One region of the Salicibibacter cibarius genome, then DNA from elsewhere that is predicted to be linked to it. Evidence: riboswitches for the same ligand, from Rfam matches in the RefSeq annotation. Region 1 holds a riboswitch; each other region holds the start of a gene.
The links. Region 1 has a riboswitch for thiamine pyrophosphate ahead of thiT (energy-coupled thiamine transporter ThiT). Riboswitches for the same ligand answer to the same signal wherever they lie in the genome.

Region 1 (3,112 bases):
CAATAAAACCTTTCAATGTAAAACCTCCCTGATTCGGCCAAATGACCATAATAATAAGATGGTCATTTTTTATTCAAAAAAAACATCGCTCACGTGTATCATCGAACGACGATTCCTTTAAAAATGTGATTTTCAAAGACCTGAAATAATTCTTCCTCCGTCAACGGACGTTTTTTTGCTTCCCAATCAACAATGAACGCAATGTATAGTTTATAGATGGTGAAGGCTGTGATCTCCGTGTCCATCACTTGCAGACGACCTTTTTCCACCCCTTGCGCAACGGCTTGTTCCAAAGCGGTAATAATGAAATCCTCGACCTTTTGCATCGCGGACACCGCTTCTTTCGTGCCATGGACGTTGACTTCTTCGGCCAGATGCATCAGAAGTTGATGCTCTTTTCGATATTGCAACGTATCATATAAGGCACGGTGCAGTTTCAGTATGGATCGTTCATCGTTGTGTTTCACCCGTTCAAAAATGGTCCCGAGATCATGTAAAATGCCATCCATGACCGCTTCCAACATTTCTTCCTTATTTTTAAATTCGGTATAAATCGTGCCTTTGCCGATACCGGCGAGCTTGGCAACGTGGGCGACCGATGTGCCTTTATAGCCAAACAAGGAGAACGCCCGTTTTGCAGCTTCTAAAATCGTTGCGCGTTTGTTAGTGATCATTTTTTGGTCCCTCTTTTCGAGAAAATGACCAAATGAACAAATTGGTCATTATTATGATAACATGTGTGATTGATAAGTCAATGAAAAATAATAGGCACGAGCGAATTGTTCGCTCGTGCACAGATCTTAAGAGGGAAGTGGGGTTGTTTTTTTCATGTGAAAAAAATCAGGCTGTGCCCTGGAGAGGATGTAGACGACAACAAGCGTGATCAAAATTTCCGGCAATAAATAGGAAATATTGTAACCGATCGAATAGAGATAGACATTCATACCTTCCGGAGTGAAGCTCCCAAACCAAACGACACCGGAGACGATGTGAGATAACAATCGTAAAAACCCGGCGAACAACAAACCGAAAAGCGCCCAGGGCACGGACAATTTCCCCTCGCTATTTCGAAATGCAAACAATGCGGCAAGTCCGAGAACCGCGTATGGCACCGGATAATCCAACAACATCTGGATCGGATGAATGATTGAAGCGTTGTACATCAAATTCACGATCCCGACGAGCAATCCCGTGAGCACCCCAACTCGCCACCCGCGCCTAAAAGCCATAATGAAAATCGGCACCATGATAAGAGAAATCGAGCCGCCTTGCACCCAAGGCCCGGGAAACTTCACGAAGCTCAGAATAAACGCGAGTGCCGTCATTAAAGCGATTTCAACCATAACAAGCGTCCGTTGTTGCATAAAAAAATCCCCTTTCTGTTTGTCCACAGGGGGAAGCCAGGCGTCTACAAGCCTATTGGGCCCGTAAATCCATGCCTTCCACTTCCCTACGCCGGTATGAACCGGGTCAGGTTCCAAGAGTTAGGACGCGCGTCCCTCTCAGTCTTTCGACACCTCTAGTGGAAAAATATTTTAATGATCATTCTTTATTATACGCCTATTAGGAAAACTTGCAAGTAGGAGGAAAACGGCTGAAAAGTGATGGTGAGAAAACCTAATCATTTTGTTCTAAATGACGAATATTTTCCTGCACGAATGCTGTAAATGCCGTGATTTCCGTTTCAACAAGGGCTTCGGCAAGGATTCCCCTTCAAAATCTGTGATTTAGTGGGGGAGGAATTACCAATTGTTTGTGTGTTTGATAAACGTGAGTGCTTTTAGTGGAACTTGTTTGTAACTTTTATCTGGGTTTGTGAGATATTGGTCTTCGATGTTTTTGACAAAGGCCATGCTTGTACCATTGAAACCCGAGATCCATCCCACCTTTCCTTGAAACAGCACTTTGTCATTGAGATAAAATCCCTTTAAGTTATAGAAGCGTGGTCTAACTCCACCGTCTTTAGACGGTATAAGCTTTTAGCCTTGCCTTTGAATGTCCATACTTAAACCGAGGTGAGAGTATGGATGAATACAAAAGAAGTAGCCACGCGGTCTATGACATCAAATACCACATTATATGGGTTACAAAGTATAGATATCATGTGTTACGTGGCGACATTGCCCACCGAGTAAGGGAACTAATCAGACAAGGATGTGAAGCGAGAGGGATCACGATAGTACAAGGAAGTGTAGGGAAAGACCATATTCACTTATTATTGTCCTGTCCGCCGAGCATAGCACCGAGTAAGATATTGCAATATCTCAAAGGGAGATCATCAAGGTTAATCCAAGACGAATTCCCCGCCCTGAAGAAAAGATATTGGGGTCAGCACTTATGGGCGAGAGGATATTTTTGTGCAACAGTAGGAAATGTGACGGAAGAAATCATTAGAAATTATATCGAAAACCAGACCAGCGAGAAGAGGAACGATATATTCAGGATTGATGATTGAGTTCCAGTCAAAATCAGTATGCTTGAGCTTAAGGTCTTTCAGCAGACTTCAGTCTGAAATGCGACTTTCAGTCGCGGACAATTTATGTCCAAATCCACCTGCTAAAGCAGGTGGGTCGTTTAAGAACGGCTTATTCTTTATATTTCGCTGGCTGATTGTATTTTTACACTTTCTTCCTTTTCGTGCTGTTGCTTCATGTAAAGATCGTTTCTTTTTGCGAAACTGCTTGATCTTGAAGATGGAATAGGTGTCATAATCAATCTTATCTATCCCACTGATCGCTATCGCGTCGTTATAATGGGTTTTATCTAACCCTAATGCTTTACGTTTAGGTGTCGTAACGGAACCATAGGTGATATTTACATCCGAATATTTATCAAACACTCTCCTGCGAAACACATTCATGAACGTACCTTCTTTATAGCTAGGTAGCTTTTTGCCCTCCATCATCCACTCCCAAAGGATTTTCCCTTTTTTATGATTCTCATGCGTATGACAATCGGTACAAACAGTAATGAGATTATCCGCACGATCACTACCACCATGAGAACGATAGACAATATGATGGGTATTCAGTATCTTGCTTTGTTTCTTGCAAACTTGGCACGTATAGTTGTCTCTTGCAAACACAAAATACCGGACATCATAATAGCCATA
Region 2 (3,112 bases), 1.5 Mb from region 1:
CTTCGTTACGAGCGGGCGTTTCCCTTGTACGCGAATCGCCTCTCCTTTCACCCCTTCAATCGGCAGGGTTCGATCCGCGGAAAGCTCAAGCAAATCGGGACCGGTTGCCAAAACAACGTGTTCGCCATAAAATTCCTCGCCGCTTGTCGACATGACCCCTTCGCATTGATCACCATTTTGAAGCAGCGAGCATACGCCGGTATACGTTTTCAATTCAGCGCCTTGAAGGACCGCTGCTTGTCGAAAGGCAGCGGCTGTTTGCACAGGTTCCACGTGCGCTTCTTCGGGAAAATAAAGGGCACCCGTTGCCCCATCGGCAAGGAAAGGAAGATGTTCGTACAATTGTGCAGCCGTTAAGCATTGCACCGATTCCCCGGCAGCCGTTTGCCATCGTTCAATTTCAGTTAATTTTTTCCATTCTTCCGGCGAAAAAGCCGGTTTAATCGCGCCGGAAACCGTTCGGCCAATGGAGGTCCCCGTTTGTTCCATTAGTTCCTCGGCCAACTGCGCGTACAATTGCCGGCTTTTTTTCGCAAGGGGGTACAAAGGCGTCCGTGACTGCAGTTCCACTTGCACCCCCAACATACCGGCGGCTGCCGAAGTTGTGCCTTTTGCCGCATTTCCACGGTCAAGAATTAGTGTTTTCAACCCTGCCCGTGTGCCGTAATACGCAATCGCAAGTCCTATTATCCCTGCACCGACGATTATCAGATCGTAGGATTCATATCGTTTCATAGCTAAACTGCCCGAAGCGATTAAAATGGCTTGCTTCTTCTTCCGGTTTTTCCGCTTCCCAAAAACCTGAAATCAGCGCAATGCCCGAAGCGCCGGTATGGGCTATCCCGCCTAAACGGTCACGGGTAATACCTCCGATTGCCAGCACAGGGACGCTAACCGCTTGCACAACCGATTGCAATGCCTCAACCCCCCGGGGCGGGACGTCGGGTTTGCTCGCGCTCGGATATACATGCCCGTAATAAAGATAGTCCGCACCTTCTTCAGCCCGGGCTTTGGCTTCCCCGAGATTATGAACCGACGCCCCCACTTGCAAATGCGGCGCTTCTTTTTTTATTTCTTTTGCCGTCAGCGGGGAATGGCTCGGCAAGTGCACACCCCCTAACTCCCACGCGGCCGCTGCCTCTGCATGCTCGTTGAGGATAATTTGCTCGCGCCGCAGGCCAATTTTACAAAGTTGGTCAATTTGTTGTTTCAACCGCTGCAGCGAAGCTTCCTTATCGCGAATATGAACGATGTCAATATTTTTCAATGCATGCCGTAACTGCCTTATTTGCATGTGAAACGGCAGGTTGTTCGTCGTAATTAAATGCCAAGTCACAGTTTACCTCCTTACCAGCCTTCAAGGCACGACAAAAAGCCGTCCTTGAGACAGCAAAGGACAGCAGAAAGAATGATTCCCGTTCTTCATCTACTTTCCTCCGCTGGCTTTATCATCCAGATCAGGTTCCAAGGGTTCGAGGTTCTCCTCATCTCAGCCCCGGCAGGGCACCCCCAGTAGAAATGCTTATTTAACTATATTATACACGCAACCAGGAAAATACGTCAATTTTTATCGGCGGAAGGGGCGTATATCAGCGGAAACCGGGCGTATATCAGCCAAATCGGACAATTTATCAGCGAAAATCAGCATTATATCAGCCATTTAAAGGTCAGTAAGCATATACCGCCGGCTTTTATTTTTTCCTTGTATGGGAAGCTCTAATTGGGTGAGGAGTTTGCGGACAATTGAAGCAGAGGGGATATCGAGGAAAATTCGCGCTTCGCGGTTCGAAATAGATGGTTGGAAAAGTATACGATAGTCTTTCAGACTTTCAGCATGAGCCATTTTATGGCGAAAAGAACACCGAGGGCAATGCCATCCATTTCCATGGATCCTTTGCATGGACAACTTGAAACAAGACGGACAGTGAACACCGGTGAGCAAGTCGAACCGACTGATGTTATAGGCTTCTACGACATTGTCAGGTTGCTCATGATGACCGTCAAGCAATTGCTGTGATAATTCCTTTTGCGCAGAGGAGGATAACTGATCAGCAGGGTTTTCTTTTTTCAGTTGCAGAACTCTCTGTGGCAAGACCTCCGCACGTACGATGGATTGCATGAAGTGACGCGGGGCATTTTTAAAGGTCAAGGTTGCTGACGGGTTGCCGGAAATGACGAGAGGGGCAACCGGCAGATTGAAATAGCCTCTCGCATTCAGCCATTGACGGAGCAATGTTCTCTGCCTTGCCACCTGGATATATGGGTGACTAAAACTTTTGACCTCGCCTTGATAGGTCCGTGAAAATTGGTGGATATCTTCATCAAATAAAATTTCCCCGGCAATCGTCTTAATCTCCAAAAGAATGGCGACCCGTTTCGATAGCAACATGGTATCGATTTGAAACTGCTCACCATCTGTCGTTTTCAGGCACAACCCATAAAATAGCCAGTATTCACCTTCCGGTAGCTGTTTCAGGTAAAAATCCAGAGAACATTCGCCCTTATAGCCAACTTCCCACATACGATGATCTCGGGATACCTTCTCCATTCTGGGGTGATTTTCCAACAAACGTCGCTTCATTGCTTCCAGTGCCATTAATTGTTTGGGTGGTATTCGCTCTTTTAAGACAATCAGTGTTTTCACCCCCTTTCAATTGAATATCAGCAGGATATCAGCCGAAAAGCGGAATATATCAGCCAAATCGGCCGTTTTATCAGCCAAAACAAACCATTTATCAGCTAAATACGATCAACGCGCCTCCTCTTCCACATCCCACGCCCCCTGCTGTTTTCGAATAAATACAATTTGTCCGATGTGGTAACTCGTATGGATCATCATATTCGCGAGCTCCGTCCCCCACGTCTCACCGCTTTCTCCATGAACGGGCGCTCGCCAATCGGATTCCGTTGTCCCATCAATGGTGTGCAGCCATTCATCCATCATCGTTGTTAACTGGGCCACGGTGACCGACCAATCCCGATTTTCCCCGCTTCGAAAAGTCGTTTCATTCCCTTCCTCAATAGGGGGAACAGGCTCACCTTTGAACCGTTCCAGACAACGATTATTATATACAATAAGATGATTGACGATTTCATGAATGCTATGGTCGGT
Region 3 (3,112 bases), 1.7 Mb from region 1:
CCGGGGATTTTAGCGAGTTCGATGCCAATTTCATAATAGCTCCAAGCGCATGGAAGGATAGCGGCGATCAGTTCTGCGATGGAACCCTTTTGCGCTTCCGCCATCATGTAACCACTATAAGCAAGGGTGACAGGCCCGGGGACCGTTTCCTCAAGATTTTCGCTGGAAATGCCGAGTCGTTCGGCGTAGGAGCGATGTAAGTCCATTTCCATGTTCAAAGTATCATCGAGGGCTTTAGCGAATCCTGACATCGTTTCCAAATCTGGCGCAAGAACGGTGCCCATGGCCATGACGCGGGAATACTCAATTAAGTATTTGTAATCCTGGCACATGAAAAATTTAAAAGATTCAATGTCCAATGTGCCGCGCCCGATTCCCTGTACAAAGGGATGTTCATGACTTGCTTTCCAGATCGGGTCCGCGGTTTTTCGAATGCGCTTGCTGAATGTCATTATGATCTCTCCTTTGGTTGATTACACCACTTAACGATGAAGCGGAGCAGTGTTTTCGTGTAGTCTAGCAATTGATCGATGTCGATGTGTTCATTAACGGCATGCGCATGTTCCAATTTTCCGGGGCCGTAGCATACCGTGGGAATGCCGGCCTCGGCGAGCCAACCACCGTCATTGACGGATGGGGACATGGATATTTTTGCAGGTTCTGAAAATGTTTGCTCATGTGCTTCCATCAAGTCATTGACAGCTGCATGATCTTCATCAATAGAAAAAGACGGAAATACCTCGCCGCGCTCTTCAATCATCGACCCGCCGCCCCATTGAAACGTAGGCGGATGATCTTTCATCCAGAGATCGGCGTTTGCCGTTGCCAAAAGATGATCTTCGATTTCTTTTGCCACGGAATCAGCGCTTTCATCCGGATAGAAATGAACGGTGATCCATAGTCTACATTCGTCAGCCACGAAAGCGGCATGGCGCCCACCTTCAATCACAGCGGGGTTGATGGTATTTGTGCCCGGGGTGAAACCGGGATATGATTTGTTTATCGCCCAATCGCGCTCTAATTCCTGTAGTGCTGTGATCAGTTTATTCATTTTTTCAATGGCACTTGCCGCTCGCAATCCACCGCCGGCGTGGACCATGCGTTGACGTGTGCCATCATGGTGGGTCGCCGGGCTTTTCACCGTTACCCAGCCTGTGATCACACCACCTTGTCCGTGAAGCTCGCAATCACTCGTGTCAGCTACTATGGCGAAATCTGCTCCATAGTCACGTTCGCAACACTGCTTCGTGCCGGCCTCTCCAACTTCTTCGCCAATCACAGACTGCAGTAACACGTCTCCGCGAAGATCGACGTCATTCTCGTGCAACAGTTGAAGTGCGAATAAACAGGCGGCAATACCTCCTTTCATATCTGCTGATCCCCGTCCGAAGAGCGTTCGGTCTCGTATGACTGCTTCAAATGGAGGCGTTTCCCAGCCCTCGTTTTCTTCCACCGAAGCAACATCAATATGCCCATTCAATATTAGACTTTGAAAATCTTCTGAATGGGATCCTGTTCGTGTGCCAACAACATTCGGATCCCCGGGATAAACGTCCCATTGGTCTACATCGAAACCTATTGTTTGGAGTTTGTCGGCTATGTAGCTTTGAATCTCATCCGTGTTTCTGGCCGGTGGGGCAGGTGTGCGAAACGCGATCAAATCCGATAGCAAGCCAATTAACTCATCTCTGCGCTTTTCCACTTGTTGAATGAGCGTTTTCATTTTTTTCCCCCCAAAATAAAAACCACTTCCCATCATAGGAAGTGGCGATGCCGGAAACTATACTATACGTCATCAGCCCACTTCCCTCCGCCAGTGCGAACTGGATCAGGTGAATAAGGGTCGAGACTGCGTCTCTCTCAGCTAATAAAAGCACCCCTAGTGGTTTGTTTTCTTGATATTGTATTCTTATAATATAGTATCACCAATAAAAGAAATAATCAAATATTTCCTGTCGATCGTTTGATTGGGTATGCATAAGGGAAAAGGATAACAATCATTTTCTAAAGGTATAATATGGCTGTAGTGATCGGCCACAGGGGTAATTATCAAAAATAAAACAAATGGGAAACTCAAATTTATACTGGTAAGGGAAGGTGAGAGGGGGCCTTTATGTCTGCGCAGGAAAAAAAACCGGAACTATACGTGTTATCAGAAACCGCGATCAATATTGTTTTTGGAACGGAAATTGATCCGGAAATCCATAAACGTACAAAAAAAATGATGGACTTGTTGGAAGACGCTCCATTCGAATGGTATCTCGAATGCGTTCCGAGCTATACTGGTCTAACCGTCTTTTACGACCCGGTAAAGGTGTTCCGTATCATGGAGAAAAGAGATACTCCGAGTGCATACGTGATGGAAAAGTTGCGGGAAAAAGTTCATGAGATAGGGGAGACGACGGGGGACGACGGTATGGGGGATGTCGTAACGATCCCCGTTTGTTATGAAGAAGCTTTTGGTCCCGATTTGTCCCATGTGGCGAAGGAGAACGGCCTTTCTGAAGAAGAAGTGATCCGAATTCATACAAGCGGCGAGTATCTGGTATACATGATCGGTTTTGCTCCCGGCTTTTCTTTTCTCGGTGGGATGTCAAAAAAGATTGCTACGCCGCGAAGGAGTGAACCACGAACAAAAATCCCCGCCGGTGCTGTCGGGATCGCCGGCATTCAAACAGGAGTGTATCCGCTTGAGACACCGGGAGGATGGCAGCTGATCGGGCAAACACCCCTTAAAATGTTTGATCCGAACCGGGAACAACCGAGCTTGCTGAAGTCCGGGGACATGGTTTATTTTAAGGCAATTACGCGCACGGAGTTTGAAGTGTACGAGGAGGGGACATGTGAGTTTATTTATCTTGAAAGCAGGCTTGTTTACGACCATTCAAGACCGAGGCCGAATTGGTTTTTTGCAGCAAGGGGTTTTGGAGAGCGGCGCGATGGATCGTATCGCTTTGCAAAGTGCAAATGCCATCGTGGGCAATCATGAAAATGAAGCCGTGCTTGAAATGACGATGAACGGTCCGGAGGTCAAGGTCGAGAGGGATAGCCTTATAGCGGTAACAGGTGGAGGCATGGTACCAACAGTCAATGGTACGGCTTACTCACTTGG
Region 4 (3,112 bases), 1.6 Mb from region 1:
TCTGCACGTGCGGATAAAGTCCTTGCTGGCAAACCAACTGTCTACGAGAACATACTTGGCTTTGAAACCGTGCTTCACCGCTCTTTTGAGCATACGTATCGCATTCGTGATTTTGTCGACATCGCATTCCTTCTTGCGCTTGGCACCGTTTGAGCGAGGATCACGCTTCTTTTGATATTGCTCTTTCCGCTGTTTCTTGTATAGCTTCTTTTCAGAATGAAGACTGAAATCAAGCGGGTTAAAGCTTTTCCCATCAAAGAGTCCCATGGTGAGATTTTTGAACCCGAGCGTTGCTTTGGATTTCTTGCGTCCGGCCACATGGTCGTGGACGTAAGAAACCTCTTCAATCCGGCGGCCAACACGCTCGTCCATCGTATCATCAAAGATAAAAGCCGACTTATCGTCCACGTCCTGATCAGGGTTAACCAAAGATTGAAACTGCTTAGACACATGAAGAAGCAGGTTGCGCCAAGGCATCCGGGCGTGGTTTTTCAAGCGATAAATCGTATCCTTTTGCATTTTGGTGACCTGTTTGTATCCACTTTTGTAGAAGGCATTGACGCTGTTCAAAAACATCAGTGGAAACACCAATAGTAAGGTGATGATATCTGCAACCGGATATCCTTGCTCTTTCTTCAATCCGACCTTGTGACAAAGGGAACGAAAGTTGAACGTTTTCATAACATCCCTTATAATTGAATCAATTGAAAAACTATGAGTTTGAATCACTTTTTCAATCTCTTTGGTTTTTCCCCGCATGGTAACACGTCCTTTTGGCATGATTTGGATTGGTACCTTAATTATACCAAAAGCCCTGTGTTCATGCGGGTTTTTTACGTTTTTTCATCCATTTTCATGGTGTTTTTTTATTGATTTATCAGGGTGCGAAACTCGAGTCCATTATATCATGTTTTCAGGAGAAAGTGGATTTCTTGAGTGTGAGAAAAAATATGAAGATCCCGCATAATTATGATAGAATAAAGGAAAAGAAAAAACCACTAGGGGTGCGTACAGCGCTGAGAGAAGTGATTGCTTCAACCCTTCGAACCTGATCCGGGGAGTACCGGCGGAGGAAAGTGGCTTCGGGACGTAAGCGAAGAGAGCACTTGATTCTTGTCCTATGCGCCGCCACCTTCCGTCCGAAGGTGTTTTTTTACACTCTCAGAAAGTATAAATTGTTCGGATGATAGTATTAAGAAAAACTTTGCCCCTCGCCATCTTTAGCGATAAGTCAAGTTTTTCTAAATTGAAGGGCAACGCTGGTTTCGTGCCGAGAGCCGAAGGAGGGCGCGGACATGACAGAAATAGCAAAAGCATTAACGGTGGCAGGGACGGATCCGAGCGGAGGAGCCGGTATTCACGCGGATTTGAAAACGTTCCAGGAGATCGGCGTATACGGGATGAGTGTGATCACATCAGTCGTCAGCCAGAATACGCTCGGAGTAAAGTCATTTGTGGATCTAGAACTTGATTTTGTGGAAAGCCAATTTGACGCGGTATTTGAAGATATATCTCCGGATGCGGTGAAATCGGGGATGCTTTCCAATCCGGAAGTAATGACGTTGACAGCCAAAAAAATAAGGGAAGCAAATGTCGCCAATTATGTCCTTGACCCCGTAATGATTGCGTCCAGTGGACACGCGCTCATTTCGGAATCGGCCAGGGAGACGATTGCGAAAGAGCTTCTTCCTTTGGCAACGGTCGTGACGCCGAATTTGCCGGAAGCGGAGGCGTTGACAAATCGAACGATCAAGACGGTCGACGATATGAAAGAAGCCGGGCGGATACTCGTAGAGGAATATGGGACGAGCGCTGCATTGATCAAAGGCGGGCATTATGAAGGCGAGGCCGATGATTATCTGTATGATGGCCAAACGTTTGAAAAATTCTCGGCGAAACGCTTTGATACGAAACACACGCACGGAAGCGGTTGTACGTATGCAGCGGTTATTACAGCCGGCCTGGCGAACGGAAAGTCCCTCTATGAAGCGGTGAAAATTGGCAAAGCATATATCACTGCCGCGATCTCAAATCCGCTCAATATCGGAAAAGGGCAAGGACCGACGAATCATTGGGGGCATCGCTGGTCTGACGTTCAACCCCCGATCAAAGTGTAAGGAGCGCGAAACATGGCCATTCAAGTCAGCAAAAAGGCAGCACGGCGGTTCCTTCTCGCGAAATCAGGTCTGAATAATTATGGTGCACTCGACTCGAATGTGGCGACAGCACTTCGCCAATTGGAATGCGTGCAATTGGATCCGGTGGCGATCATTGAGCGTAATCACCACCTTGTATTTTTCAATCGTTTGGAAAAATACAATCGGCAAGAACTCGAACGCCAATTGTGGGAAGGGCATGCTTTTGAATATTTTGCCAATGCAGCTTGTTTACTCCCAATGGAGGACTATCCGATTTTTAAAGGGAAAATAAAAACGAGTGAGCGGGAATGGGCATCGAAAAGGCATCTGTATCAAGATGTGGAACGTATGATCCGCCAAGCGTTAGCAGATCAAGGCCCGTTGCCATCCAAGGCCTTTGCTTCAGATAAAAAGGTTGTCGGTGCCTGGGACCAACCAACGCACGCGACAACGAAAGAAACGAGTCATGTGCTTCGAGTCCTGTTTGAAACCGGTGCCATTCAAGTATGTGGCAGACAAGGGTCTGAGCGCTATTTTGCTTTGAGCGAAGATGTTATTCCCGCGGCCTGGCAACAAGAAGCAGAAGCGATCAGCGAAAAAGAAGCGGACCGAAGACTTGTGCACAAATACTTGCGCGCATACCGCCTGATCGATGACAGCGATCCGCGATTTGGTTGGCAGCGTATGACAGCTAAGGAGCGTAAGGACTGGGTGGACGGCTTTATCTCTGATGGCACGCTCACCCCGGTGGATATCGAGGGCGCGACCGGGCGATACACAGTGTTGCAAGAAGAAGCTGAACAGCTACTTGCATACGAAGCACACAATGAGCGCGTCAACAATGCCGTCTCTTTTTTGCCACCCCTCGATAATTTGTTGTGGCGCAGAACGCGCTTGGAAGATTTATTCGATTTCACGTATCGTTGGGAAATTTATATACCGCAACACAAGCGGCGCTATGGTCCATACGCACT

Region 2: linked by a shared signal. The riboswitch ahead of HUG15_RS19570 (thiamine phosphate synthase) and the one ahead of thiT (energy-coupled thiamine transporter ThiT) in region 1 are both predicted to bind thiamine pyrophosphate.
Region 3: linked by a shared signal. The riboswitch ahead of HUG15_RS03565 (acetylornithine deacetylase) and the one ahead of thiT (energy-coupled thiamine transporter ThiT) in region 1 are both predicted to bind thiamine pyrophosphate.
Region 4: linked by a shared signal. The riboswitch ahead of thiD (bifunctional hydroxymethylpyrimidine kinase/phosphomethylpyrimidine kinase) and the one ahead of thiT (energy-coupled thiamine transporter ThiT) in region 1 are both predicted to bind thiamine pyrophosphate.

The regions. Positions count from the first base shown of each region.
Region 1 covers NZ_CP054705.1:2,343,549-2,346,660, reverse strand. The annotation lists gene HUG15_RS12200 (YhgE/Pip domain-containing protein) at 1-16, opposite strand, end outside; gene HUG15_RS12195 (TetR/AcrR family transcriptional regulator) at 99-674, opposite strand; gene thiT (energy-coupled thiamine transporter ThiT) at 801-1,364, opposite strand; TPP riboswitch at 1,431-1,531, opposite strand; gene tnpA (IS200/IS605 family transposase) at 2,024-2,455, shown strand; gene iscB (RNA-guided endonuclease IscB) at 2,504-3,112, opposite strand, start outside.
Region 2 covers NZ_CP054705.1:3,880,549-3,883,660, forward strand. The annotation lists gene thiO (glycine oxidase ThiO) at 1-735, opposite strand, end outside; gene HUG15_RS19570 (thiamine phosphate synthase) at 722-1,336, opposite strand; TPP riboswitch at 1,415-1,521, opposite strand; gene HUG15_RS19575 (nuclease-related domain-containing protein) at 1,661-2,644, opposite strand; gene HUG15_RS19580 (DinB family protein) at 2,750-3,112, opposite strand, start outside.
Region 3 covers NZ_CP054705.1:674,155-677,266, forward strand. The annotation lists gene tenA (thiaminase II) at 1-452, opposite strand, end outside; gene HUG15_RS03565 (acetylornithine deacetylase) at 452-1,723, opposite strand; TPP riboswitch at 1,789-1,891, opposite strand; partial or broken gene pxpB (5-oxoprolinase subunit PxpB) at 2,114-2,836, shown strand; gene HUG15_RS03575 (5-oxoprolinase subunit C family protein) at 2,844-3,112, shown strand, end outside.
Region 4 covers NZ_CP054705.1:790,890-794,001, forward strand. The annotation lists gene HUG15_RS04055 (IS4 family transposase) at 1-759, opposite strand, end outside; TPP riboswitch at 991-1,092, shown strand; gene thiD (bifunctional hydroxymethylpyrimidine kinase/phosphomethylpyrimidine kinase) at 1,296-2,117, shown strand; gene HUG15_RS04065 (winged helix-turn-helix domain-containing protein) at 2,130-3,112, shown strand, end outside.